DNA from 3 places in the Neorhizobium sp. 2083 genome. Region 3 is predicted to be linked to each of the others. Evidence: predicted binding sites of a transcription regulator. Region 3 holds the regulator's gene; each other region holds the start of a gene.
What was found. Region 3 encodes LexA, which represses DNA repair genes until DNA is damaged. Its sites were predicted from a motif close to TGTTCNNNNTGTGTTCNG; they were not measured.

Region 1 (9,728 bases), on a different contig from region 3:
GGCTGACGCGAAGCACCCTGTTCATGCGGCTGAAGTCGATCGAGATTCCGCCCGACGGCGCATTCACCTGGCCTTCGAGCGAGGAGCCGACCCCAAAGGGGACGACCGGAACGCGATGCTCGGCGCAGGCCCTGACCACGGTTTTCACGTCGTCGGCGCTCTCGACGAAGACGACCCCGTCCGGAAGCTGGGCGGGCAGATAGGTGGTCGTGTGAGCGTGCTGCTCGCGGAACGACTGGCCTGTCTGGAAGCGCTCGCCGAAGGATTGCTTGAGGATGCCGAGGACGGTCGCGATGCCCTCTTCGTTGCGAAGCCCCGCCTTCACGTCCTTGACCGCCATGATCCGTCTCCTCCTTGTCTTTTCAAGGGATTGGTTAGGCGACGGGTCGGGTTTTGTCCAGCCGCAACGATGAAGGATCGACCGGACGGAGTCCGGCCTTGGCGATTTCGGTTTGAAGGTCGGACGGGGCGCTGAAAGCTGCCTCGTAAGTTAGTTTATAGGTGACACCTCTCAGCGCCCCGTTCGGCGGTTTATGCCCGCGACTGCGGTCCCTCTGCCGTGGCTTTCCCGGACGGAATGTCGCCGCCGGTTGCTCCGATGGGATCGGTCGGACTTCAGGAATCCGGCGAAACCATCCGGGTCGACCACCATGTGTGCCGCACAGGCACGCCCGGCGCGCTGTTTCGGGCATCAAGAGACGAAGGCCCGGTCCGTGTGCCTCCATCTCTCCCCGTGTCGCCGGAGGGAGACCATTTTCCGCGAACCCGGATCATGAGGACTTACGTCGTTTCCCCATGACCCGCGCCGGTCCCGCCTCGCCGCAACGCCTTGCGGTGTATCCGCGACGGAACGGGGAGATTGTAGGCATGGGTCGGGAATGCGGGGATGAAAGAGGATGGAGATTTGGGTTAAGTCATTGAGCGGACAGGCGGGTAACGCTTGGGACATCCCCGCGACTGTACTGCCCGACGAACCCGAAAATGGGGATGACGGACGCGGAACCTGATGCCCAACTATGCGGGTATGGCGACGTTCAGTCTCTGCTGCACCTGATCGACATTGCCGCGGACATAAACAGCCGTGGGCTTGCCGCCGCTGCTGGCGAGTGCAAGAGCGATGATCGTGACTTCCTCTTCAAAGGTCGTGACGTAAAGCACCTGTGCGGGATTGATATAGACGGCCTGGTTGTGGGTGTTCTTGAAGCCGATCAGCGCCATACGTCTCTCCTTCTGCTGCGTGGCGAGATATGCCATGCCATGCCCAAGGTTGCCGCAAGTTTAACAGCCCCGTGTCGCGGCCGTCATCATGACAAGAAGTCTCAAAACCGACCACCACAGGGAGATACCCTCGGCGCACCTCGCGCGAGGGTAAGCCCTCACCGCCCGGCGTGGCGACGGATCGAAGAGCCGACGCGAATCACGGGACCTGCCTGCGACGGCCGCGAGGGGCGTGGCGGCAATTCCTGAACCAGGCGCCGCGCCGAACGTGATCGCAGGGCAAATAGTTCACCCGCAGGTCACCGATTGGTGCTCTAAGTCGGGTTCTACTTTTTTTCTCAGGAGGATCGACCATGCCGACGATTGCAATCATTGGAGCGGGCGCGATGGGAAGCGGGATCGGCCGGCAGCTGGCGGAAGGAGGCGCCCAGGTGCTGACCTACCTGGAAGGCCGCTCGTCCGAGACCCATGCGCGGGCGCGGGCCGCGGGAATGCAGCCCGCTCCCCTGCAGGAGATCATCGACGCGGAGATCGTTCTGTCGATCGTTCCGCCCGCCGAAGCGGTCGGTGTCGCCGGTCTCCTGTCCGAGGCAATCGGTGATCGCCCGAGCCCGGTAACATTCGTCGATTGCAACGCGATCTCGCCGGACACGATGAGCGAGGTCGCCGCCGCTTTCAGGCCCGGCCAGGCGAACGTGCTGGACGGCTCGATCATCGGCCTGCCGCCGCAGCCGGGAAAGGCGGGCCCCAAGCTCTATGTCAGCGGTGACGGCGCGGGCAGAAGCGCCGTTCTCGCGGCGCACGGGCTCGAGGTCCGCCGGATCGAAGGCGCGGTCGGAGCGGCCTCGGCGCTGAAGATGTGTTATGCCGGCATCAACAAGGGCATGACCGGCCTCGGCACCGCCATGCTGCTGGCGGCCATCAGGTCGGGTGCGGACGAAAGCCTCAAACGGGAGATGGCCGAAAGCATACCCGACCTCGACCGGAAGCTCTCGAGCGCCATTCCCGACATGTATGCGAAGGCCTATCGCTGGGTGGCGGAGATGGAGGAGATCGCCGCGTTCCTCGGCGAAGACGATCCGGCCTCGCTGATCTTCAAAGGAATGGCCGGGTTGTTTCGGAAGATGGCCGACGACCGGACGGACGGCGGCGAGCTTGCCGGCCAGTTGAACGCACTGCTCGGCCGGTAAGCCCGGCAGGCCCTTCGCGTTTTTCGAAGGGATTGGCGCCGGTGCAGCGGGGAGCGACGGCTTACGCCGGCGCTTCCGGACAGGCTCACTCGGCGGCGAGCAGCTGTTCCTTGCCATCCTCTTCGTCGTTGTCCTGCTTTTCTTGCCTGCGGCGCGTGGCATGCGCCAGTTCCTGATGGAACCGGGCTTCCTCGTGCACATGCGGCTTGGCGAAGCCGGCGATCAGAAGATAGGCGACGGGGGTGATGAACAGCGTCACCAGAACCGCGAAGCCGAGGCCGCCGACGATGACCCAGCCGAGCGCGATGCGCGCTTCCGCGCCGGCGCCCTGGGCGAGCAGCAGCGGCACGCCGCCGATGACGGTGGCGATCATCGTCATCATCACCGGACGCAGGCGGATCGCGCAGGCGGTTTCGATCGCCTCGCGCACGCTGGAGCCGCGGTCGCGCAGCTGGTTGGCGAACTCGACGATCAGGATGCCGTTTTTCGCCATGACGCCGACGAGCAGCACGAGGCCGATCTGGCTGTAGACGTTGAGGCTCGATCCGGTCAGCACCAGGGCGATCGCCGCGCAGGCAAGCCCGAGCGGCACGGTCGACATGATGATGATCGACGACAATACGCTTTCGAACTGCGCGGCCAGCACCAGGAAGATGATCGCGATCGCAAAACCGAAGGTCATCAGCATGGCGTTGGAGTTTTCGCCGAGCGTCTTGGCTTCCGCCATCGGCACCAGCCGGACGCCGGGCGGCAGCAGCGGCTGGGCGATCGCCGTCACCTGCTTGACCGCATCGCCGAGCGCCACGCCATCGCGCAGGTTCGACGAGATGGCGACCGAGGCGAGCTGCTGTTCGCGGTTGAGCTGTGGCGCCACGGCGCCTTCCCTGAGGGTCGCGATCGTCGACATCGGCACGATCTTGCCGTCGCCGGTCTTCAGGAAGATGTTTTCGAGGTCGGTCGGATCGTCGATCGGCCTCGTGGTCGAGGTGAGCTTGACCGGCAGCGCGTCGCCGTTGACGAAGACGTCGACGATCGAGCGGCCCTCGAGCAGCGACTGCATCGCGGTCGACAGGCCGGTGATGTCGATGCCGAGATCGGAAGCCCGCTCGCGGTCGATCGCCACCGAAAGCTGCGCCTGGGTCGGCTCGTTGGTGAGCCGCGGCGTATCGAAGAACCGGCCGCCTTCGCTTTCCATATGCGACACGAGCTTGAGGGCCGTCGCGGTCAGCACGTCGTAGTCGTTGCCGACCAGCGCCATCTGCAGGCCGTTGCCGGCGCCGCGGATCTTCAGGCTGTTGGCCTGCATGGTGAAACCGCGCAGGGCCGGCACGCGCAGGGCCGCGGCATTGACGTCGGCGGCGATCTGGTCCTGGGTCCGGGAGCGTTCCTCCCAGGGCGCCAGGGTCAGGACCATGAAGCCGCTATTGGTGTTGGCACCGAAACCGGAGATCGAGAAGATGTTGGCGATCTCGCCCGAATCCCGCAGCGGCTTCAGGTTCTCTTCGAGACGCTGCATCTGGTCGCGGGTATAATCGAGGCTGACGCCCTGCGGGCTGGTGACGCGCAGCATGATCGTCGCGCGGTCTTCGCGCGGCGTCAGCTCGCTCTTGACGAGGCCGAAGACGTTGTAGGCTGCGATCGAGAAAACCACCGAGACGACGATGACGACGAGCGGCGCATTGAGGCAGAACCGCAAGGCGGCGGCATAGACGCTGGCAAACGCGTTGCCGAAGGCGCCGAGCAGACCGTGATCCTCCTTCATCGGCTTGGTCAGCATGCGCGAGGCGAGCATCGGGCAAAGCGTCAGGGCGGTAATCGACGACAGGCCGACCGAGAAGGCGAGCACGAAGCCGAATTCCTTGAACAGGCCGCCGATCTGGCCGGGCAGGAAGGAGAGCGGAATGAAGACGGCCGCAAGCGTCGCGGTCGTCGCAATGACGGCGAAGAACACTTCCTGGGTGCCGAGCACGGCGGCGGCGCGCGGTCCCATGCCCTCCGCTCGCCGTCGCACGATGTTTTCGAGCACGACGATCGCGTCGTCGACCACGAGGCCGGTCGCGAGCACGATGGCGAGCAGCGTCAGGATGTTGATCGAGAAGCCGACCAGATAGATCGCCACCAGCGTGCCGATCAGCGCCACCGGCATGGTGATCGCAGGGATCAGCGTCGCGCGCCAGTCGCGCAGGAAGAGGTAGATGACCACGACGACGACCGCCGCCGACAGCATCAGCGCGGTCTCGACTTCGTGCAGCGCGCCCTGGATGAAGATCGCGTCGTCGCCGGTAATGGCGATGCGGGTGCCTTCCGGCAGGGTCTTCTGCATCTCCGCGACGGCGGCCTTGACGCCCTGGGAAATGTTGAGCGTGTTCGACTGCGCCTGGCGGATGATGCCGAGGCCGACGCCCTGCACGCCGTTGGCGCGCAGCACGGTCGTGCCGTCGTCAGGGCCGAGCGCGACCGTCGCCACATCGCGGATGCGAATATTCGGGCCGATCAGGACGTTTTCGAAATCCTGCGGCTTGGTGAGGCTGGCGGTGGCGCGAACGACGATATCCTGCGTCGTGCTTTTCAGCGAGCCGGCGGGAACGTCAAGCGCGGCGCTCGACAGCGCCTTGGAGACGTCGGCGACCGTCAGACCGCGGCCGGCCAATGCCGCCTGGTTGATATCGACGCGAAACACCTTGTCCTGGTCGCCGTAAAGTTCGACGTCGGCCACGCCTTCGACGGCGGCGAGCCGGTCGACGATCTCGTTGTTGACGAGCTGGGTGAGGTCTTCCATCGACATCTTCGACGACGTGACCGCAAGACGCATGATGGCGTCGGAATCGGCATCCGCCTTGACGATGCGGGGTTCGTCGGCATCGTCGGGCAGCTTGTTGACGACCCGGCCGACCGCGTCGCGCACGTCGTTGGCGGCTTCGGAAAGATCGACGCTGTCGGAAAACTCCATCGTCACACGGCTGGAGCCGAACTGCGACTGCGAGGATAGCGCCTTGAGGCCGGAAACGCGGGCGACCGCGCCTTCGATGACCTGCGTGACTTCCTGGTCCATGGTCTGCGGCGACGCGCCGTCGTAATTGGTGCGCACGGTGATGACCGGCTGGTCGACGTCGGGAAGTTCGCGCACTTCGACGCCCGCAAGGGCTGCAAGACCGGCGACGACGAGCAGCGTGTTCAGGACCGCCGCGAGCACGGGACGGCGCACGAAGAGAGCCGTGAAGCTCTGGCCGGATTTCTCCGCTAAGGCCTTGCCGTCGTCGTCATGGCCGTGGGCCGGCCCATGTCCCGGAAGTTCGATCTTCATTGGCGCGCCACCTCAGCCGTTTCCGGCGCCCCGAAGATCCGGACCGACGCCCCTTCCCTCACCCGTTGCAGGCCTTCGGTGACGATCCGGTCGCCTTCCTTGAGTTCGGCGCCCACGAGGACCGCGTCGGGATTGCGCTGGACGACGCGGACCCGGGTCTTGACCGATTTGTTGTCCCGGACCTGCCAGACATAGGACCCCTCGCCGTCCCACTGGATGGCGAGCGGATCGACCGCCGGATAACGTTCGCCGGCAAAACGCATGCCGACATTGAAGGCCATGCCGGCGCGCAGCACGTCACCTGGATTTTCGACCCTGGCGCGGATGCGCATCGTGCGGCTTGCCGGATCGATGCGGTTGTCGATCGCCTCGACCTTGCCGGAAAACACCTGGCCCGGACGGGCGATCGAGCTCGCCTCGACGGGCGCGCCCGGTTCGATCGCGACGGCGAAACGTTCCGGCGCCCAGAAATCGACCAGAATGGCCGTCCGGTCGTCGATCGTCACGACATTGGTCTGGGTGGTGACATTGTCGCCGATATTGACCGCAACGATGCCGGCGACGCCGTCGATGGGCGCGACGATGTCGCGGCGCCTGAGATTGAGTTCGGCGGTGGAGAGCGCAAGCTTCGCCGCCTGTTCGGCGATCTGGGCATTGAGCACGTCGAGCCGCGAGAACGACTGCAGGTTCCTGTAGGAGGCGGATTTTTCCTGGGCGCTCTGCAGCGCGACCTGCGCCTTTTCGCGCTCGATGATCTGCTCCTCGTCATCGAGACGGGCAAGCACCTGGCCCTTGGTGACCTTCTGGCCGGATGTGACCATGATCTCGTCGACCGTGCCGGAGGACTGCGGCATGACGACGACGGACTGGATGGCCTCGCCGCTGCCGATCGCCGAAAGGCGGTCGTTGACCGTGCCGATCGCCACCGGCTGGGCGACGACGAGCGTGGCCCGATTGCCGCCGCCCTGGCCTCCACCTTGTCCGCCTGCTCCGCGCTGGCCGTTCTGCGCCTGGGCATTGCCCTGCGCGCCGCCCTGGCCCTGCGGCCGCGCCGCGCCATTGCCGTTTGCGGCAGGTGCGGAGGAACTTGCCGGCTTCGGACGGATGGCGGCGATCACCTCACCGGGCACGCCCATCCTGGCAAGCGTTTCCCCGGCGCTCGGCACAAGATAGACCCACAGAGCCAGTGCTCCTGCAAGGACAACAAGACAGAGCAGAAGCTGTTTCCAAATCCGCATTCAATTCTCCGACGGGGCAGCAAAAGGCCATATTGCCCCGGAGTATCCTTGTTTGCCGGTGCTCACGCAATGGGGCAACGCCAACCTTACGGAAATGTAACCTCACGAAATTTCACGGATATGTTAGACGGCAAGCATACATATACTCCTAAAATTGTCGTTTTGGCAGAGAGCAACCGCCGGCCTCTCCATACTTTAGCCTTGCCTTGTGTGGAGACTTGGAATGAAAGCAGAACATTTTCTGGTCTTTCAGGTCCGAATCACTACATTGGCCGCATGACGAACAGTTTCGACGACATTCCGTTCTTCGACGAAGAACCCCAGCAGGCGCCACGCAAGGCCCCCGCCCCGGCACCGGCCGCGGGCCAGGGCGGCCTCGGCATCGCCGCCCGCGCCATGGCGGCCCGCGACCAGCACCGTGCGCCCGACTATCTTTCCGGCCTCAATCCCGAACAGCGCCAGGCGGTCGAGACCCTGGACGGCCCCGTCCTCGTGCTTGCCGGCGCCGGCACCGGCAAGACGCGCGTGCTGACCACCCGTATCGCCCATATCCTCGCGAGCGGCCGCGCCTTCCCCTCGCAGATCCTCGCGGTGACCTTCACCAACAAGGCGGCGCGCGAGATGAAGGAACGCATCGGCGTCCTGGTCGGCGGCGCGGTCGAGGGCATGCCCTGGCTCGGCACCTTCCATTCGATCGGCGTCAAACTGCTGCGCCGTCACGCGGAGCTGGCGGGCCTGCGCTCCGATTTCACCATTCTCGACACCGACGACGTGGTGCGGCTGATCAAGCAGCTGATCCAGGCCGAAGGTCTGGACGACAAGCGCTGGCCGGCAAAACAGTTCGCCGGCATGATCGACACCTGGAAGAACAAGGGCCTGCTGCCGGCCGACATCCCGGAAGGCGATGCCCGCGCATTTGCCAATGGCAAGGGCCGCGAACTCTACGCCGCCTATCAGGCCCGGCTGAGGACGCTCAACGCCTGCGATTTCGGCGATCTCCTGCTGCACCCGATCGCGATCTTCCGCAAGAACCCGGATCTCCTCAAGGAATATCACGCAAGGTTCCGCTATATCCTCGTCGACGAGTACCAGGACACCAATACTGCCCAATACATGTGGCTGCGGCTGCTCGCCCAGAGACCGCAGGGCACGCCCCAGAACGTCTGCTGCGTCGGCGACGACGACCAGTCGATCTATGGCTGGCGCGGCGCCGAAGTGGACAACATCCTGCGCTTCGAAAAGGATTTTCCGGGCGCCAAGGTGATCAAGCTCGAGCGCAACTACCGCTCCACCGAACACATCCTCGGCGCCGCCGGCCACCTGATCGCCCATAACGAGGGCCGGCTCGGCAAGACCCTGTTCACCGACCGCGCCGACCCCGACGACGAGAAGGTGGTGGTGCATGCCGCCTGGGATTCGGAGGAGGAAGCGCGTGCCATCGGCGAGGAGATCGAAACCCTCCAGCGCGGCAAACACAAGCTCAACGACATGGCGATCCTGGTGCGCGCCTCGTTCCAGATGCGCGAGTTCGAAGACCGGTTCGTGACGCTAGGCCTCAACTACCGCGTCATCGGCGGCCCGCGCTTCTACGAGCGGCTCGAGATCCGCGACGCCATGGCCTATTTCCGGCTCGTCTGCCAGCCGGCCGATGACCTTGCCTTCGACCGCATCGTAAACACGCCGAAGCGCGGCCTCGGCGACATTACCTTGCGCTATCTGAATAATTATGCCCGTACCCGCGATATTCCGAAGCTGCAGGCTATAGCCGAACTAGTAGAGACGGACGAACTGAAGCCTGCTCCTCGCAAAGCGCTGTTCGACGTGGTCACCGATTTCCGCCGCTGGCAGGGCCTGCTCGAAAACACGGCTCACACCACGCTCGCCGAGCAGATCCTCGACGAAAGCGGCTATACCGCCAAGTGGCAGAACGACAAGACGGCGGAAGCGCCGGGACGCCTGGAAAACCTCAAGGAACTGGTCCGTTCCATGGAAGCCTTCGAGAGCATGCGCGGTTTCCTCGAACACGTGGCTCTCGTCATGGATGCCGAGACCAACGAGAACCTCGACGCGGTGTCGATCATGACGCTGCATTCGGCCAAGGGCCTGGAATTCGACACCGTCTTCCTGCCCGGCTGGGAGGAAGGCCTGTTTCCGCACCAGCGGGCGCTCGACGAGGGCGGCCGCTCCGGCCTCGAAGAGGAACGCCGCCTCGCCTATGTCGGCCTGACGCGCGCAAAGCACCGTTGCCATATCTGGTTCGTCTCCAACCGCCGCATCCACGGCCTGTGGCAATCGACCATGCCGTCACGCTTCCTCGACGAACTGCCGGCCGCCCATGTGGACGTGGCGGCCTCCGACAGCAATTACGGCGGTTATGGCGGGCGCGGCGGTTACGGCCAGTCGCGCTTCGACAAGGCCGATCCCTTCGCCAACACCTATTCGACGCCGGGCTGGAAACGCGCCCAGGCCAACAGGACCGACGCCACCCGCGACAACTGGGGCACCCGCTCCGGCCACGCCGTGGAACGCATCGGCTACGGCGAAAGCGGCCCGCGCACGCGCACCATCGATGGGGAACTGGTGGCCAAGTCGGTCGCCGACACGCCGTCCCAGTTTTCGGTGGGCGACCGGGTATTCCACGTCAAGTTCGGCAACGGCAATATTTCGGCCATCGAAGGCAACAAGCTGACCATCGAGTTCGACAAGGCCGGGCAGAAGCGGGTGCTCGAGGGGTTTGTGGAGCGGGTGTGAGAGAGGCTTGACACAAGCTGATATCAA
Region 2 (9,728 bases), on a different contig from region 3:
GCTGTTGCAATCGGCTGATGACGGCTCATCCCACAATCGTGTCCAAAGCTTATGACGACCGGTACGATTTTCGGGCTCGCTATCGCCACATGCCGCGCATGCGGGCGGTGACGTCGATGCGGACCTGGTGGCGGGCCTGGCGTTCGGCCTCGGACATCGGCGCGACGACCGGCCAGGCGGCGGTTTCGAAGAATTGCAGCAGGGTGGCCGGGATGAAACGGGTGCGGGCCGCATAGACGTGCCGGTCGCCCTGCGAGGCCTGGCCGTGCACGAAGAAACGCTGCGGCGTCATCAGGTGCAGATGGTCCTTGGCGCGGGTCATCGCCACGTAGAGGAGGCGGCGCTCCTCCTCGATCTCGGCGGTCGAGCCGACGCCGAGATCGGACGGGATGCAGCCGTCGACGCAGTTCAGGAGGAAAACCGAGCGCCATTCCTGGCCCTTGGAGGAGTGGATGGTTGAGAGGATCAGGTAATCCTCGTCGAGCAGGGGCGTACCGGATTCGGCGCTTGTCGCATCCGGCGGGTCGAGGGTCAGTTCGGTGAGGAAACGCTCGCGGGACGTATAACCCGAGGCGATCTGTTCGAGCTGCAGCAGGTCGGCCTTGCGGGTCTCGGCGTCCTCGTGGATGCGGGAAAGATGCGGTTCGTACCACTGCCGGGCAAGGCCGATCTCGGAGGGCCAGCCCTGGCCCTTGCGGACGGCGGCGAGCATCTCGACGAAGGCGGGCCAGTCGGCACCGGAGCGCGGCGGGGCTGGGATTTCCTGCAGGGCTGCCAGCGGTTCCGGGTCGGCGGCGATGGCGTCGAGGATTTTTCCGGCCGTCTGGGGCCCGATGCCGGGGATGAGCTGCATCAGCCGGAAGCCGGCGACGCGATCGCGCGGGTTCTGGGCGAAACGCAGGGCCGCCAGCATGTCCTTGACATGGGCGCTGTCCAAAAATTTCAGACCGCCGAATTTCACGAAAGGGATGTTGCGGCGGGTGAGCTCGACTTCGAGCGGGCCGGAATGATGCGAGGAGCGAAACAGCACTGCCTGCTGCTTGAGCGTCATGCCGGTCTCGCGGTTTTCGAGGATCTTCTCGACGATGTAGTTGGCCTGTTCCGTCTCGTCCTTGACGGCGACCAAGCGGGGGCGTTCCTCCGACTGGCGGTCGGTCCAGAGGTTCTTGGTGAAGCGCTCGCGGGCGAGATCGATGACGCCGTTGGCGGCGGCGAGGATCGTGCTGGTCGAACGGTAGTTGCGGTCGAGGGTGACGATATTGGCCGGCGGGTCGAAGGTGTTGGGGAAGTCGAGGATGTTGCGGATCGTCGCGGCGCGGAAGGAATAGATCGACTGGGCGTCGTCGCCGACGACGGTGAGGCCAATGCCGCCGGGCTTCATCGCCATCAGGATCGACGATTGTAGGCGGTTGGTATCCTGGTATTCGTCAACGAGGACATGGTCGAAACGGCCGCCGACATCCTCGGCAATCGCCGGTTCGCTCATCATCTGCGCCCAGTAGAGCAGGAGGTCGTCGTAATCCAGCACGTTCTGGGCCTGCTTGGCCTCGACATAGGAGGCGAACAGTTCGCGCAGCTGCGGCTCCCAGGCGGAGCACCAGGGGAAATAGAGTTTCAGCACCTCGTCGAGCGGGGTTTCGGAATTCACGGCGCGCGAATAGATCTGCAGACAGGTGCCCTTGGTCGGAAACCGGTTCTCGGTCTTCGAGAAGCCGAGTTCGTGGCGCACCAGGTTCATCAGGTCGGCGGAATCTTCCCGGTCGTGGATGGTGAAGTCGTGGTCGAGACCGATCTGATCGGCATGGAGGCGCAGCAGGCGGGCGCCGATGCCGTGGAAGGTGCCGGCCCAGGCGAGCGCATCGGTCATGATGCCGGCATTGGCGCCGAGCACCTGGGCGCAAATGCGCTCGACGCGGCGGCCCATTTCCGAAGCCGCGCGGCGGGAAAAGGTCATCAGCAGGATGCGGCGCGGGTCGGCGCCCGAGACGATCAGATGCGCGACGCGGTGGGCGAGGGTGTTGGTCTTGCCGGAACCGGCACCGGCGATGACCAGAAGCGGGCCGGCCGCGCCGCCGTTCGGCACGTCCGCGCCATGCTCCACCGCGCGCCGCTGCGCGTCGTTCAGCTTTTCCAGATAAGCAACAGCCATGCCCGTTCCCGATGTGTTCGAAAGAGCCATAGCTGATTCGTGCGCCCGCGCGGATATCCGCGTCGATGCTGATGGACGTTGTTGCCGGCAACTGTGCGTGGGACACGGCCTATGGCGATAGGGGGTGCACCGAGACCGCGACAGTTTGGCCTGATGTTGTTATCTCCCTGTAATGTAAACGGAAGTCACGCGTTTGTTACATATTAGGCGGAAATAAACTTGACCGCAAATCTCTGCTTTGGTTAAGACGGCCTCGTCAAATTCCTGACTTCTTGCGGAGGCGATCTTGAAGACTGCATTCAGCTTGGCCGCGGGCGTTGCCCTGGCCTTTTCCGTTCTCGCCCTTTCCTCGCCGGCTTCGGCGCAGGTGGCCGACAGCCTCACCATCTACAATGCCCAGCATGAAGGGCTGACCAAGGAATGGGCGAAGGCCTTCACGGAAGAGACCGGCATCGTCGTCACCATCCGCCAGGGCAGCGACCTCGAAATCGCCAACCAGATCGTTCAGGAAGGCGCCAATTCGCCGGCCGACGTGTTCCTGACCGAAAATTCGCCGGCCATGGTGCTGGTCGACGGCAAGGGCCTGTTTGCGCCGATCGAAAAGGCGACGCTCGACCAGGTTCTGCCGGGCTTCCATCCGGCCAACGGCAACTGGGTTGGCATCGCCGCCCGCTCGACCGTTTTTGCCTATGACAAGACCAAGCTGACCGAAGACAAGCTGCCGAAGTCGATGCTCGACCTTGCCAAGCCGGAATGGAAGGGCCGCTGGACGGCTTCTCCGTCGGGCGCCGATTTCCAGGCGATCGTCGGTGCGCTGCTGCAGCTCAAGGGCGAAGAAGCGACCGCCGCCTGGCTGAAGGGCATGAAGGAAAATGCAACCCCGATCCGTGGCAACTCGACTGCCATGAAGGCGGTCAATGCCGGCCAGTTCGAAGGCGCGCTGATCTATCACTACTACTATTTCGGCGACGTGGCGAAGACCGGCGAGAACACCAAGAACGTCGGCATGCACTATTTCAAGAACCAGGATCCGGGCGCCTTCGTGTCGATCTCGGGCGGCGGCATCCTTGCCTCCTCCAAGCACAAGGAACAGGCCCAGGCCTTCCTCAAGTGGGTGACCGGCAAGGGCGGCCAGAAGGTTCTGCGCGACGGCACCTCCTTTGAATACGCCGTCGGCAAGGGCGAGGCTTCCAACAAGGCCCTGACCCCGATCGCCGATCTCCAGGCGCCGAAGGTCGAGCCGTCGACGCTCAACAACGCCAAGGTCACCGACATGATGACCGCCGCCGGCCTGCTCTAAAAAGCGGCCGATACCAGTTGCATGGAGACATCGCAGGGCGTACCTGCGATGTCTCATCTTTTCGGACCGGCAATGACTTCCACCACAGAGACCAGGATCACGATCGCGCCGCGAGCCCGCCTGCCGGCGGCATCGTCCTGGACGCTGACGATCGCGGTCGTGGTGGCGCTGCTGGCGCTTCTGCCGCTCGGCTTTGTGCTCTGGGCCACCGTCGTCACCGGCTGGGAGACGGCCTTGCAGCTGATCTTCCGTTCCCGGGTCGGCGATCTGCTCGTCAATACCGTCCTTCTCGTCGTCCTGACCATTCCGATCTGCGCCGTGCTCGGCGTTTCGCTCGCCTGGCTGACGGAGCGCTCGGACCTGCCGGGCGCGCGGTTCTGGTCGTGGCTCTGCGTCACGCCGCTTGCGGTCCCGGCTTTCGTGCATTCCTATGCCTGGATCGGGTTGTGGCCCGGCTTCAACGGATTGCCGGCCGGCGTGGCGATCTCGGTCGTCGCCTATTTTCCGTTTCTCTATCTCCCTCTTTCGGCGGCCTTCCGGCTGCTCGACCCGGCGCTGGAGGACCAGGCGGCTTCGCTCGGCCTTGCGCCGTTTGCCGTCTTCCGGCGCGTCGTGCTGCCGCAGCTCAGGCTCGCGCTTTGCGGCGGCGCGCTGCTGGTCGGCCTGCATCTGCTTGCCGAATACGGGCTGTTTGCGATGATCCGCTTCGACACATTCACGACCGCGATCATCGACCAGTTCCAGTCGACCTATAACGGCGTTGCCGCCTATATGCTGGCGCTGGTGCTGGTGCTTTGCTGCTTCGTGCTGCTCGGCCTCGAAGCCTCGTTGCGAGGCCGCAGCCGGTATGCGCGGCTTGGGCCCGGCGTCGCCCGCCGGCCGAAGATCGCAAGGCTCGGCAAATGGAAATACGTCGCTCTCCTCCTGCCCGCCGTGACGGCCGCGTTTGCGCTCGGCGTTCCGGTGCTGACCCTCAGTCGCTGGCTGATCGCCGGCGGGGCCGGCGTATGGCGGCTTGACGAGGTGGGGCTGGCGCTTTGGCAGACGCTCGCCATCTGCCTGATCGGCGGGCTTGCGACGACGGCCGCCGCCGTGCCGATTGCCTGGCTTTCGGTGCGTCGGCCGACCCGCGCCAGCCGGTTCCTGGAAGGGTGCTATTATCTCGCGAGCTCGATGCCGGGCGTCGTCGTGGCGCTGGCGCTGGTGACCATCACCGTGCGGGCCATGCTGCCGCTCTACCAGAGCGTTGCGACCATCGTGCTTGCCTATGTGGTGATGTTTTTGCCGCGCGCGCTGGTGAGCCTGCGCGCCAGTATTGCACAGGTGCCGGTCGAGATCGAACAGGCGGCGGCAAGCCTCGGCCGTTCGCCGGGCAATGCGCTGCTCGCGACCACCATCCGGCTTGCGGCGCCGGGGGCTGCGGCGGGCGTGGCGCTCTCCTCGCTCGGCATCATGAACGAACTGACCGCCACCCAGATGCTGGCACCGAACGGCACCCGCACGCTCGCCATGGCCTTCTGGGCGCTGACCGGCGAGATCGACTATGCGGGCGCCGCGCCCTATGCGGTGCTGATGGTCGCCTTCTCGCTGCCGCTCACCTTTCTTCTCCACCACCAATCGAAAAAGATCGCCGGGCGATGACGTTTCTTACCCTGACCTCCCTGCGCAAACAGTATGGTTCCGTCGCGGCCCTCGACGGCGTCGACCTGTCGGTCACGGCCGGCAGCCGCACCGCGATCGTCGGGCCTTCCGGCTGCGGCAAGACCACGCTTCTGCGCCTAGTTGCCGGCTTCGATGCGCCGGACGAGGGCCGCATCGTGTTCGCCGGCCAGCAGCTTGCCGACGCCCGCTCCCAGGTGCCGGCGCACAAGCGCGGCATCGGCATCGTCGCGCAGGACGGCTGCCTGTTTCCGCATCTGACGATCCGGCAGAATATCGGTTTCGGGCTGGAGGCGGAGGCCTCGGTGAAGAACGCCCGCATCGCCCAGCTGATGGATATGGTGGGGCTCGACCCGGCCATGCTCGCCCGCAAGCCGGACCAGCTCTCAGGCGGCCAGCAGCAGCGCGTAGCGCTTGCCAGGGCGCTGGCGCGCAAGCCGAGGCTGATGCTGCTGGACGAGCCCTTCTCGGCGCTGGATACCGGCCTCAGGGCCGCGACCCGCAAGGCGGTGACCGACGTGCTGACCGCGGCCGGCATCACCACGCTTTTGGTGACCCACGACCAGGGCGAGGCGCTTGCCTTCGCCGACCAGGTGGCGGTGATGCGGGCGGGAAAATTCGCGCAGGTGGGGAGCCCGCGCGAGGTCTATTCGCGTCCGGTGGACGTGGCGACGGCGGCCTTCCTCGGCGAGGCGATCGTGCTGCCGGCCGAGGTTGCCGATGGGCGCGCCCAGAGCCCGCTCGGGGTATTGCCGGTCGATGACATCGCCTATCGCGGCAAGGCCGAGATCATGCTGCGGCCCGAACAGATCACCGTTGCGCAAAACGGCGGCGACGGGGTTTTCGCAACGGTCGCCGAGATCAATTTCTGCGGACCGATTTCGGATGTGCGGATCACGCTCGGCGATGCCTTCACATTCCGCCTCGACATTCCGAGTCGCGAGACCCTGTCCGCGGGCGACAGGGTGACGATCGGCGTGGCTGGCGCGGCGCATCTCTTCCGGTAGGCCGGTTCCGGCCGCAAGGTCTTAGGGCTGTTGGGAACCCTGGAACATTTCTTCGCGTTATCGGACCATCAACGTGAAGGAACACATTCCATGCTGAAATGGGCTCTCATCTTCCTGGTCATCTCGCTGATTTCCGGTTTCCTCGGCTTTTCGGGCATTTCCGCCGCGACAGCCGGGATCGCAAAGATTCTCTTCTTCCTTTTCCTCGTCGTTTTCCTGGTTTTCGTGGTGCTCGCGTTTGCCGCCGGCAATGCGATTCTCTGATTGCCGGGTGTAACGCGCTCGGCCCCCGTTAAAGGAACCCGGCCGAATCAGATGCCCGGAACAAAAAAGCCCCGCCGAAGGTCGGGCGGGGCAAATTGGGGAAAATCCCGCATCAATGACGCGGTGGGTCGCATTTGGCACATTCCATGTCGTGGTGCGAGGCGGGTTTCGGCCGATTCAGTACGCTCCCGCGAAAAAAGAGCCGAATTCAAAAACAGCATGAACCGTTGCCGATGCGAGCCGTCAGGGACGCGAGGGGTGTTTCTGAGCGAAGACGAGCAGCTTCCAGGTCACGGGGCCGAGGAGCGAATGCTCATGATGAATATGGGGGATGGCGGCGTCCTTGTGGACGACGATCTCGTCGCCGCAGGTCCGACAGCGGTAGATGCCCGCATTCGGCACCTTCTGCCCCGGCATCCACTCCTTCTCAAAAGCCGGCGCTGCGGCCTGGACGAGATGTTCCGAATTCTTGAACTGCGCCATGCTGCCCCTCCCTGATGCCGTAACACCGTAACAGGCGCAGATGACCAAATTGCCAGCAAGGCTGGTGAAGAATTTTGGACGCAGCTGTGCCGTTTCGGGACGGGCGGGTTAACGGGGAGGCCATAAACGAAAAAATCCGCCGAAGCGGATTTCTTAACGATGTCAACTAACTGGATGGTGGGCGTGACAGGGATTGAACCTGTGACCCCTACGATGTCAACGTGGTGACTACGCCGCGAACGCTGGCTTCGTGCCCAAACGGCCTCGATAAAGATGCCAAGATCGCAAGCGCGCTAAATACGTTGCTTGGGCAATGCTTGGGCATAAGTGTCCGCAAAGATCCAATCATCACCCCGGTAAATTAACCTAGCTGCTAGGCATAAGCCGAGCCGCTGTTCTTAAACATGAGATCTGAGGGTAGGTCATGGACTTCACATTTGCTGAGGGCCAGCGCGATTTGCTGGACCATTTTTTTCGCCTCCAAAAACATCTACCACCGCTGCCGGCGTGTGACGATGGTTTCCCATGTTTAGACGGGCGCTGCCCGCGGTGCGGTTCCGACATGGAAGCGGTGTTGACAAAATTCCGGCGTAAGCCCGAGTTTCAGATGGATGACTGGTATAGAGGAGCGTTAATTCTCGAAGACGCGTCTATCAAAATCGGCGACGGGAGCATGGCCCCGATCTCGGCAGGCAACGGGTTACTTCGCCGTCTTGGCTCTTCGCTCACCCGCGGAGGTTCCCTTTTCATCGGCACCACTGGCCTGGTCTTGGAACAAGCTCGTCGTCGTAAGGTAGTCGCGATTGAATTCTCCGGCACGCGGCGTGCTGACGCTGACGAACAGGTTGCTTCGATTTTAAAGAATTATGACGGCGGTGTTGCTTCTCTCGTTCCCCATGGAAGCATTGCTAGGCAATTTGGAGCCAGTGCCTTCCTTCATGAAAATCTCCTGTACGGCTACATTCACCGAAATCCGCGCGTCCCGGCATGGCCATATTGCGTGGAAAGTGAAGAACTGATTGGCGAACTTGCCCAAAACTACGGTGTCCATCGGATCACCGACCGCGTGATTACATTCGGTGTTGGTGTTTTGGTCAATCGCCTTGTCCAGGCGCCCGGGTCTCGTGACCAGCTTAATTTGACAGACTTTGGCGACCTCCGGGACTAGCAGCATATCCGAGGCGAGAGGCGGTGAGATCGCCGCCTCTGCCGCTTGAATTCCCCCTCCCTATAAAAAGGTTACCCATGGATTATCATGCTGCCCGACGGCTGCGCGACGCGTTTGGTTATAAACAAAGATCCTTCGCACAGAAGGTCAATCGAACTTGCCGCCCTCCAACGACGACACTCCGTGCACGTCGTTTTATAGGAGGATGCGCTCATGAGTAAAACATCGACCGGGCGAAGTGGACTGGAGCGTTATCTGCACGATCGCGAATTTGAGATCCGCGGGTCCCTGAAAAGCATTCACAGTTCTAATACATTCTCGGTGGACGGCATCGTAGCTGCGCAGCTAAATCGGCTCGAAGCCCTCCAGGCAGCACGGGTTGATCTTGCCTCCAATGCCTTACATCTCGATTGGAACAGGGTTGACCTCCGTAGAGCGAGTGCCGCTTGCGCCTTCGAGCAATTCCGTGCCCGAGCTTGGGCATTGGGAGAGCTGAACAAGTCCCTCTCTTCCACCTATACAGATCTCTACCATCTTACCTTTGCCGATACCGCTGACCGGCGGCGATCTGGCGATCTCACGCGGTTTAACATCGACGCCTTCAAACGCGGAATCCGCAGGGCCCTCAACCTGCTCCAGAAATCATTCCCTGACTTTTGGGCGGTTGGCATGGTGGAAATCTCCGCGGCTCCTACGTCTGGTCAGGCGGTTTTATTCGAACCCCACTGCCATCTCCTTGTCGACGGCGTGCCCAGCATGGACCTTCGGGCTGTTTTTAAATCCGTGCTGAAAAAGCGGTCCTCGGCCCTTCGGCCGGTACAACTTGAGCCTGTGAGAACGCCGGCGGATCGTGCTCGAGTCCTGAGCTATTTCTTCAAGCAGGTCCCTGAACTTCGAAATCAAATTGTAGGAGAAGATGGCCGCCTGATTGAAGGCAGATCCAATCATCTGACAGGGCCAGCCAAGGTCGAATGGTTGGCTTGGATGGCTGCTCATCACGTCACCGAATTACTTATCGGTACCGGCCTTCCGGCCGTAGTGATTGAAAAATTCGAATACCGTGATTTGCAGCTGATTATCGATGAATTGCTCAAAGGTGGGTCCCAACATGGCAATTAGAGGCAAGGATGCGTCTGTTTGCGAGGTGGGTATCGAAACTGCAGGGCGAGGTCGTTTTACATCCTCGCCGTAGGGGGCGGTGAAATTTCAGGTAAGTGAGTAAGTAAAAAATGGAGAGCCTGATGGCTGAAGAATTGGTGATCGAAGTAAGGAAGGAAGCCCAAGTTGAGGGTGAAACTAGACCCAGCGTCGGCGTCTACGCTCGAGTAGGCAACAGGCCGGTCGTGCGTATCTGGATGCCAGCAGAAGATGCAACAGATGCTGGAAAATGCGTGCCGGAACTCCTTAACGCGGGGCTGCAGTTTTTCGATCGGCCTGTCATCAAGCAGCGGTTGGCCGAGGCGTTGAAAAACGTTCGTCCTTCCTCAGCAGTGGTCGCGGTTCGGAGTGGTTGGCATGGAAGATGTTTCGTATTCAATGGCGAAATACACAAAGAAAAAAACAGTGCGGATTTCTTTCTTCATCAGGAATTACGCCGAAAGCACATACCTTATCCTGAAGCGCGGAACGACGAATTGATAGACTTCGTCGACGAGGCTGCAACGAAGAGCGACTTCGTCGCGGCGGCAACCATGATCG
Region 3 (9,728 bases):
CATCGTCTTGTCGATATGGATCTGGCTTTCGGCGTCGAAGCCACCGATCGCGTCGAAGATCTCGGTATTGACCGCTTCGACCGCCTTTTCGACGCCCTTGCCGTGATAACGCTTGCCGCCGTCACGCAGCTCGACGGCTTCGTGCGCGCCGGTGGAGGCGCCCGACGGAACGGCCGCGCGGCCCATCGTGCCGTCTTCCAGATAGACATCCACCTCGACGGTCGGATTGCCGCGGCTGTCGAGGATTTCGCGGGCGATGATATCGGTGATGGCGGTCAAGGGTCTCTCCCTGGGTTTGGACGTCGGTTTCAGGCGTCATGAGGTCACTGAAAATGTCTCATAATCAATGACACGAAAATTACAATCGAGGCGGTTTTCCCGCCTTTTCGGTCGGGCTCAGGCGGCCTTGGCGACGGCGTCGAGCGCGAGCAGCTTTTCAAGAAGCCGCGGCATGTCCTTCAGATAAACCATGTTGGGGCCGTCGCAGGGAGCGTTGTCGGGATCCTGGTGGGTCTCGATGAAAACCCCGGCGACGCCGACCGCGACTGCCGCACGGGCCAGCGTCTCGACGAACTGGCGCTCGCCGCCCGAGGTCGTGCCCTGGCCGCCAGGCTGCTGCACGGAATGGGTGGCATCGAAGATGACCGGCGCGCCCATGGCCGCCATGATCGGTAGCGAGCGCATGTCGGAGACGAGCGTGTTGTAACCGAAGGAGGCACCGCGCTCGCAGAGCAGGATGTTCGGATTTCCGCTCTGGTTCAGCTTGCCGAGAACATTCTTCATGTCCCAGGGCGCCAGAAACTGGCCCTTTTTGACGTTGATGACTCGACCGGTCCTGGCGGCGGCGACAAGGAGGTCCGTCTGGCGGGACAGGAAGGCCGGGATCTGCAGGACATCGACGACTTCGGCAACCAGAGCGCATTGCTCTTCCGAATGGATATCGGTCAGCACCGGAATGCCGAGTTCCTTCTTGAGGTCGGCGAAGACTTCCAGGCCCTTTTCCAGGCCGAGGCCGCGCTTGCTCGACAGTGACGAGCGGTTCGCCTTGTCGAAGGAGGTCTTGTAGACGAGCCCCATGCCGAGCTTGTTGCAAAGCTCCTTGAGGGTGCCGGCGACCATGAAGGCATGATCGCGGCTTTCCATCTCGCAGGCGCCGGCGATCAGCGACAGTTTTGCGTCCTGCGCGAAAACCACCTTGCCGTCTCCTTCGCCGACGGAGACGCTGGGATTTGCGGTAACGTCCATGAACCTATTCCTCGAAGCCGAACAAAACACCCTGGCCGGGTGCCGCCGAGACGAGAACGCGGCCCTCCCGGCGGACGAATGCGACGTCATTAGCAGCAAGGGTGATCTCTGTCACGGCAAGATCGGCCGTCTTGAAGATGATCGCCCGGCCGCGCAGCCCTTCGGCGCCGGGCATAGACGGAAGCGCAAATTCCGCCTGGAGTTCCTGATCATCAAGGATGCGGATGCGGGCATTGGCCGCGGCAAGCTCGAGCGGTGCCGCCTCCGGCGCTGCCTTCGTCAGCAGCACCTGTTCGACAAGCGGGGCGAAATCGGACGGCACCGAGGCCGACAGGATGATTTCGCTGAGGCCCGTGACCGTATTGGCGTGCCGCTCCAGTTCGCCGCGATTGGCGGGCAGCGGATTGATGCGCTGGCAGGAAAACAGCAGGAAATCGGGTGCACGGTCATCGCCGGCAAACGCCAGCCGAAAGCTCGCTTCCGTTTCCGAACCGTCAGGCAGCGTCATGCCGCGCGAAAACTCCAGCACCTCGCCTGCCGAAATGCCGCGCATCTTGAAACGCGCATGATCGGCCATCGCGTCGCGGGTGGCGACCACGAGCGCGGAAAAACCCTGCCGGTTGCGGGCATTGCGGAAAGCGAGATCGCGGGCCGTGAAGACATTGCCGCGCTTTGCCGCGACACCCGCATGGCGCCGGTTGGCAAGCGCCAGCGGCTCCAGGTAGGTCCCATCGGAGAAGAACACGCAAGCATTGGCCGTGCCGAAAGGATGAAAAGCGTCCGGCGCAACTGTAAAACCAAGCTCCGTGAGCCGGGAGCGCGCAGCGGTAAGTTCCGCCACCGGCAGCACGAGATGATCGATCGGTCTTGCGTTCACGCGAGGGCCCCCAGAATTGGAATCGCAAAGCTACTTTGGCAGCAGGCTCGCGCCGCGCAAGTGGTGTGAGACCAGATATCTGGCACGCATCTATGAAGAAAAAATCATCATACTTCACAGAAATTTAGGGACTTGCAGAACACATATGGAACATATAGTGTCCGTTCTGGATTTGTTTCCGACTCTCAGGGTGCCAAAAGATGCTCACGCGCAAACAACAGGAATTGCTTCTGTTCATTCACGAACGCATGAAGGAATCCGGCGTCCCGCCGTCATTCGACGAAATGAAGGATGCTCTGGACCTTGCTTCCAAGTCCGGCATCCACCGGCTGATCACGGCGCTCGAGGAACGCGGCTTCATCCGCCGCCTGCCCAACCGGGCGCGCGCACTCGAGGTCATCAAACTGCCGGAAGCCTATTCGCCGAGCATGCAGCCGCGACGCGGCTTCTCGCCGAGCGTCATCGAAGGCAGCCTTGGCAAGCCGCAGCCGGTCGCCGCCCCTCCGAAACCTGTCGCCAACGACGATGTGTCGAACGCCACGACCGTTCCGGTCATGGGCCGCATCGCCGCCGGCGTGCCAATCTCGGCGATCCAGAACAACACCCATGATATCGCGGTGCCGGCCGAGATGCTCGGCTCCGGCGAACATTATGCGCTTGAGGTCAAGGGCGATTCGATGATCGAGGCCGGCATTCTCGACGGCGACACGGTGATCATCCGCAACGGCAATACCGCCAATCCCGGCGACATCATCGTCGCGCTGGTCGACGACGAGGAAGCGACGCTGAAGCGTTTTCGCCGCCGCGGCGCCTCGATCGCGCTGGAAGCCGCCAATCCCGCCTATGAGACCCGCATTTTCGGGCCGGACCGGGTGAAGATCCAGGGCAAGCTCGTCGGCCTCATCCGCCGGTATCACTGATCAGCTGCCTGACTGGCTCCGGCAGGGACCGGTCGAAACGCTGGCTTCGCCAATCATAGTGGCGGTGCCTGCTCCAGGGACGGTCCTCGCCCGCCATGGCCGCCCGAACCTGCCAGCGCCGATAGTCGGTAGCGCCGTTGAGGGAAATCTCCAGCGCGCCGGTTTTTCGGAGCGTGCTGCCATTGATCATCAGCGCTCCGGACCGGCATCGGTCGAAGCGGGCACTCGGGGCAATGACGAGACTGGCGACGTCGCAGGCGGCCCCGGCATATCGGCCGTCTTCGACGGCAATGACAATCCCCTCGCCGGTGCTTGCAGCGCACCAGGCCTTGGATTCGCAGGTGAAGCGGCCGGGAGGCGCTTGTTTCATCCGCGACTTCGCCGCTTCGATCTGCTGCGTGGTCAGTTCGCGGCGCTCCTTGTTTTTTGCGCCGTTGGACTTGTCGTCGTTTTTTGCCCTGGTGGACTTGTCGTCCGGCGGCTTGTCCTTGGAGCGGGACATTTCCGGCTTTGCCGGATCGCCAATAAGAAGCGCCCTCTTCCATTGATCGTAGATGAAGTCGGGCGGGCGCGTGCGGTTGGTGGCAACCGTCTCCCCGTTCAGAAGCGCCACCAGCGTTCCGTCCTCCGAGACCAGCATATCCGGCAGGGGCGCCGATCGCTCGTGCCACGAGAGCAGCAGGGAAGCGATCATCAGCGGCAGGCCGATCACTCTCAACCTCGTTCTCAAAAGCGTCAGCAGCAGGAATCCCACCGTCGAGACCGTCAGAAACCAGGGATGCTGGCGGCCGATGCCGACATCGCCCCCCCAGGCCGCCACATGTCTGGCGATCGCGATCACCGCTTCCAGACCAAGGCCCATGAGCTTCATGAAGGGAGCGTCGAGGCCGAAAGGCATCAGTAGCATGCCGGCGAGCCCGGCCGGCATGACCACGAAGGAAATGATCGGCATGGCGGCAAGGTTGGCGGCAAGGCCGTAGGTGGCGATGCGGTGAAAATGCTCGACCGAGAAAAGCGCCGTCGAGATGCCGCCGATCAGCGATGTCGCGAAAATGCCGGCCACGAAATTCCAGGATGCCAGCGCAGGCTTCACCACAGGGTGACGAAACGGCAGAGGCTCCGGATCGCGGCCTTCGGCCCGAAGTTTCCAGAGGGCGAAGCCGGCGACCAGGGCGACGGTGGCGGCAAACGACATCTGGAAGCTTGGGCCCAATATTTCCGAGGGCGACATGGCGATGATGACGAGCGCGGACAGGGCGACATTGCGCAGGCTGATCGATGGCCGGTCGAAGAGGACGGCGACCAGCATGATCGCCATCATGATATAGGCCCGTTCGGCCGAAACGCCGAAACCGGAGATCAGATAGTAGGCGGTCACCATCATCAGGGCGCCGAAGGCGGCGAATTTCTTGACCGGATACGTCTGCGCGAATCCCGTGAAGACCGAAAGCACGGTGCGGACGCCAACGAAGAAAATGCCGGCGGCGAGCGCCATGTTGAGCCCTGAAATGGCGACGATATGGGCAAGCCCAGAGAGCCGCAGCGCTTCCGTCGTCTCTTTGGAAATCGCCCTGCGTTCGTCGGTCACGATTGCAGCGGCAAAGGCGCCCGGATCGCCGGGCACAGTCGCGCGAATACGGGTGGCGATCGTGCTGCGCAGATCGAAAAGCCGGCTTTCGATGTCCGCGATCCAGTTCCCGGCCGAGAGTAACGCGGCCTGTTTTTTCGGCGCCGCATAGAAAAATCCGACTCCGCCGATGCCATCGAAATAGGAAGAGAAAGCGAAGTCGTTGAGGGCGGGCAGAGCCGGCCCGGATGGCGGCGAGATGCGCGCGCGGCCGGTGATCGTGTCGCCGATCTGCGCCGGTTCATGACGGGCCCTTGCCAGCAGCGATACCCGTTCCGGCGGACGCCTGATCTGCGGATTGGCGGTGCGCTCGATGCGGACCATATAACGCCAGCGCCCCTGGCTGTCGATCTCCCTGCGCTCGACGACCCCTGCAAGCTCGGTCGTCACCGGCCCGTCCAGGATGACGGTAGCCCGACGCCAGGTCTCGAATTGCGCCAGCATCATCCCGCCCAGGAAAAGAGCGAGACCAAGCGGCAATAGACGCTTCGGGCCGGGCCGATGCCGCAACACGATAGCGCCCAGGGTGCAGACGCAAAAAAGCAGGAAAAATGGCCAGAAAGCCGGGGTCTCCGGCAGCACGAACCAGCAGGTGGCCCCCGCCCCGACGAGCACGGGCAGAAAGAGGAAGCCATGTCCATAGTCCGTCTCCTCCTGCAGCATGACCGGCAGGCGGCGCAGCAGCCGAGCGAGGCGGTCGCCCGAGCGGCGAAAGGTCCTGTCTTGCGTCCGGACCACGGGCAGATGTTCGACGGCCGGAAAAAGCCTGGACAGATCCCGGAGCTTGGCCGAGTCGGGCGGGCTTCGGTGCAGGCGGGAATCCGGCGGCCGGGATGTCAGTCTCCCTGCCTCGGCACGCGTCGGAAATGCATCTTCCTCCTGCATGAAACGCTCTGTCCGCCCACCCGCCAAACACGCGGCAATGCAACCTGCGCGTTTCCTCCGCCGCCGTCAACTGGCGGTTAAACATCGGGAATTTCACAGGTCGAACAAGGCCTGCACCAGAAAGTTGGACATCCAAGCAAAAGCCGTTGCCCAATAATTTTTCGCGCTGCACAAAATGCCGTCACGACAGCTTGGCATCAGCTTTCGGATCATATAGCTAAACGGTGGACGCTTAATTCTTGTGGCGCTTTTAGGGCGCCATGCCGCCAAAAGGTTGGAGGATCAGCATGACGGATACAAGCGCAAATCTGGTAATCGGTGACAAGAAAGTCGACCTGCCGGTCAAGTCCGGCACTATCGGTCCTGACGTGGTCGATATCGGCGCTCTCTACAAGCACACCGGCACCTTCACCTACGACCCCGGCTTCACCTCGACGGCATCTTGCGAATCCAAGATCACCTATATCGACGGTGACGCGGGCATCCTGCTGCATCGCGGCTATCCGATCGAACAGCTCGCCGAGCATGGCGACTTCCTGGAGACCTGCTACCTGCTGCTTTACGGGGAACTGCCGACCGCTGCCCAGAAGAAGGATTTCGACTATCGCGTGACCCATCACACGATGGTGCATGAGCAGATGAGCCGCTTCTTCACCGGCTTCCGCCGCGACGCGCATCCGATGGCCGTCATGTGCGGCTGCGTCGGCGCGCTGTCTGCCTTCTATCACGACTCGACCGACATCACCGATCCGCACCAGCGCATGGTCGCTTCGCTGCGCATGATCGCCAAGATGCCGACGCTTGCCGCGATGGCCTACAAGTACCATATCGGCCAGCCCTTCGTTTATCCGCAGAACAACCTGGACTATGCGTCCAACTTCCTGCGCATGTGCTTTGCCGTTCCTTGCGAGGAATACGTGGTCAACCCGGTGCTCGCACGCGCCATGGACCGTATCTTCATCCTGCATGCCGATCATGAGCAGAACGCATCGACCTCGACGGTCCGCCTCGCCGGTTCCTCGGGCGCCAACCCGTTCGCCTGCATCGCTGCCGGCATTGCCTGCCTCTGGGGCCCGGCGCATGGCGGCGCCAACGAAGCGGCGCTCAACATGCTGATGGAAATCGGCACGGTCGACAAGATCCCGGAATATATCGCGCGCGCCAAGGACAAGAACGATCCGTTCCGTCTGATGGGCTTCGGTCACCGGGTCTACAAGAACTACGATCCGCGCGCCAAGATCATGCAGAAGACCACGCATGAAGTTCTCGGCGAACTTGGCCACAAGGACGACCCGCTCCTGCAGGTCGCGATGGAACTGGAGCGTATCGCGCTCACCGACGAGTATTTCATCGAGAAGAAGCTCTACCCGAACATCGATTTCTATTCGGGCATCACGCTGAAGGCGATGGGCTTCCCCACCACCATGTTCACCGTGCTCTTCGCCCTCGCCCGCACCGTCGGCTGGATCGCCCAGTGGGCCGAAATGATCGAAGATCCGCAGCAGCGTATCGGCCGCCCGCGCCAGCTCTATACCGGCGAAGCGCAGCGTGACTACGTTCCGGTTTCCAAGCGTTGATCGGATAAAGCCAAACAAAAACCCGGTCAGAAATGACCGGGTTTTTTATTGTCCAGAACCTCAAGAACGATGCCGGCGGCCGCCTCGCCGGGCGGCACGGGCACCTGCAGCCGCTCCCAGGTGAGATCGAAACCTTCGATCATGGCGCGGCGCTGCAGCGTGTCGGAAGACAGCCGCTCCGCCCAGCGGCAGAGGCTTGCCGGGCGCACCACGTCGTTCACATATTCGGGCACGACCGCGTAATCGGCGATCAGGTTCGGCAGCGCGCCGGACCAGGTCTTGATGCGTTTCGCGAGCATGGTGATCAGCCAGTCAGTCTTGTAGGCCGAGACGACCGGAATTCCGGCAAGGCCGAGTTCGAGGATGACCGTTCCGGACGCCGCAAGTGCCGCATCCGCCTCGGCGAATGCCGCCCATTTGCCATCCGTATCGGCGGTGATCTCGAGCTTCACGTCGAAACCGGCGGCGATCTCGCGCACCAGCTTCTCCTGGCGGGGAACCGTGGGAAGCAGGAAACGAGCCGGGCCTTTGCGGGCGACGAACTCGCGGGCGGCGTCCCCGAACACCGGCAGCAGCGCCTTGATCTCGGCCGAACGCGAGCCCGGCAGAAGCATGATCGTCTTCTCCTCACCCGGCCCCTTCACCGGACGCCCGGCCCGGATGCCGCGGACCTTGAGGAGTGACGGATCGGCGGTCAGCCGGTGGCCGACGAAGGTGGTTTCCGGCCCGCCGAGACGCTTCATCGCCGCCGGCTCGAAAGGCAGCACGGCCAGAACGTGATCGACATAGGGAAGCATCGCCTTGGCGCGATATTCCTTCCACGCCCAGACGCTGGGGCAGACGTAATTGACGACCGGCAGGCCAGGCAAAGCGGTACGCACTTTTTTCGCGACGCGATGGGTGAAATCGGGGCTGTCGATGATGATCAGCACATCCGGCTTTGCCGCGGTAATGGCGGCCGCCGTCTGGTTGATCCGCCTGATCAGGTTTGGCAGGCGGGCGATCACCTGGGTCAGCCCCATGATCGAGAGTTCCGAAAAATCAAAGAGCGAGGTGAGGCCCTGCGCCTCCAGGGCATCGCCGCCGACGCCGACGAGCTCGACGGGGCCGTCATAGGCCGCCTTCAGGGCCGCGATCAGATCGCCGCCGAGAAGATCGCCGGAGACTTCGCCGGCAATGACGCCGACCCTCAGGGTCCTGACCATCACAATCCTCCTTGCGGCAGACCGGTATCGATGCCGCAGACGAAAAGCCCGGCGGCGTCGGCGGCGGCAATCATCTTCGCTTCTTCCAGCACGAGCGCCCGTCCAGCCTCGACCGCGATGCCGGCGAGCCCGGCCCTGACGGCGTTCTCGACGGTGGACGGGCCGATCGTCGGCAGGTCGGCGCGCATGTCCTGCTGCGGTTTGCAGAGCTTGACGAGCACACCCTTGCGGCGGGCCGAAATGCGGCCCTCGGCGCGCAGGGCCGCCACCCGTTCCAGCATCCGATCGGTGCCCTCGACGCCTTCCAGCGCCACGACACGTCCGCCGACGCAGACCGCGCCCTGGCCGATATCCAGTTCGCCGAGGCGTTTGGCGGCTTCCGAGGCCCGGCCGATATCGCGGCGGTCGTCGTCTGAGGGCACGTGGGCGCCGAGCGGCCCCACCTTCGCGAGCAGGCCGGGGACGATCTCGTGGGCGCCCAGCACCTGGCAGCCCATTGCCTCGATAAGCTTGATGACCATCTGCAGCACCGAATCGTCACCGCCGGACAGCAGCGTGCGGACCACCGACGGGACTTTCAGGATGGTGCGGAAGGTGGGATGGATGTCGCGCCAGTCGGGCCTGCGCGCCACGCCGCCCGACAGGATGACGCGGGTTATGCCCTCGTCGCGAAACAGGCGCTCGATCGCCGACAAATCGCCGACGCCGACGGAAACCGCTTCGAAACCATCGAAACTGTGGTCGGATTCATTGGCGAGCGCGACAATCAGCGGCGTTTCACCGGCCTGCTGCGCAGCCCTCGCCACATAGAGGGGTAAAAACCCCTTCCCGGCGATGATTGCCAGCCGGCCCTTCGGCGCAAGGCTCGGGAGGCCGGCCATGCGGGATCAGCCTTTGCCGCGGAAGGTCGAGGAAATGGCACGATCGCTGTCGGCGGCGATGAAATCCAGGATCTCCATCGCTTCCTTGCAATCGGCGTAGTCGTTGCGGATGGCCGCGGCGTTGGCGCGAACATTGCCCTCGCCCTCGAAGATCTGCTTGAAGGCGCGGCGCACCGTGTGGATGGTCGCCCGTTCGATCCCGGCGCGGGTCATGCCGACGACGTTCAGGCCGCCAAGGACGCCGGGATTGCCGTTCAGCATGCCATAAGGAATGACGTCGTAGTTGACGGCCGAAAGCCCACCGATAAAGGCCTGGCGGCCGATGCGGGTGAACTGATGCACGGCGCAGCCGCCGCCGAGGATCGCCCGGTCCGCCACATGAACATGGCCGGCCAGCATGACATTGTTCGACATGATGATGTCGCTGCCGAGCTGACAGTCATGCGCGACATGGGAATTGGCGAGGAACAGGCAATTGTTGCCGACGACCGTCTTGCCGCCGCCGCCCACC

Region 1: J2X76_RS17665 (UvrD-helicase domain-containing protein) is a predicted target of LexA. The motif match lies at 7,170-7,187, and genes of this name have one in related genera.
Region 2: J2X76_RS11115 (ATP-dependent helicase) is a predicted target of LexA. The motif match lies at 2,153-2,170, and genes of this name have one in related genera.

Annotation. Positions count from the first base shown of each region.
Region 1 covers NZ_JAVDTC010000004.1:331,122-340,849, reverse strand. Annotated here, with positions in the region: gene J2X76_RS17690 (FAD-binding oxidoreductase) at 1-340, opposite strand, end outside; gene J2X76_RS17685 (hypothetical protein) at 1,015-1,254, opposite strand; gene J2X76_RS17680 (NAD(P)-dependent oxidoreductase) at 1,572-2,408, shown strand; gene J2X76_RS17675 (efflux RND transporter permease subunit) at 2,494-5,712, opposite strand; gene J2X76_RS17670 (efflux RND transporter periplasmic adaptor subunit) at 5,709-6,950, opposite strand; gene J2X76_RS17665 (UvrD-helicase domain-containing protein) at 7,227-9,701, shown strand.
Region 2 covers NZ_JAVDTC010000002.1:580,461-590,188, reverse strand. Annotated here, with positions in the region: gene J2X76_RS11115 (ATP-dependent helicase) at 80-2,149, opposite strand; gene J2X76_RS11110 (iron ABC transporter substrate-binding protein) at 2,436-3,449, shown strand; gene J2X76_RS11105 (iron ABC transporter permease) at 3,522-5,090, shown strand; gene J2X76_RS11100 (ABC transporter ATP-binding protein) at 5,087-6,115, shown strand; gene J2X76_RS11095 (DUF1328 domain-containing protein) at 6,206-6,379, shown strand; gene J2X76_RS11090 (hypothetical protein) at 6,623-6,862, opposite strand; gene J2X76_RS11085 (hypothetical protein) at 7,287-8,030, shown strand; gene J2X76_RS11080 (hypothetical protein) at 8,244-9,149, shown strand; gene J2X76_RS11075 (DUF927 domain-containing protein) at 9,272-9,728, shown strand, end outside.
Region 3 covers NZ_JAVDTC010000005.1:274,512-284,239, forward strand. Annotated here, with positions in the region: gene eno (phosphopyruvate hydratase) at 1-279, opposite strand, end outside; gene kdsA (3-deoxy-8-phosphooctulonate synthase) at 397-1,245, opposite strand; gene J2X76_RS20610 (VOC family protein) at 1,250-2,122, opposite strand; gene lexA (transcriptional repressor LexA) at 2,323-3,042, shown strand; gene J2X76_RS20620 (ComEC/Rec2 family competence protein) at 3,023-5,554, opposite strand; gene gltA (citrate synthase) at 5,842-7,131, shown strand; gene lpxB (lipid-A-disaccharide synthase) at 7,158-8,336, opposite strand; gene J2X76_RS20635 (LpxI family protein) at 8,336-9,217, opposite strand; gene lpxA (acyl-ACP--UDP-N-acetylglucosamine O-acyltransferase) at 9,224-9,728, opposite strand, start outside.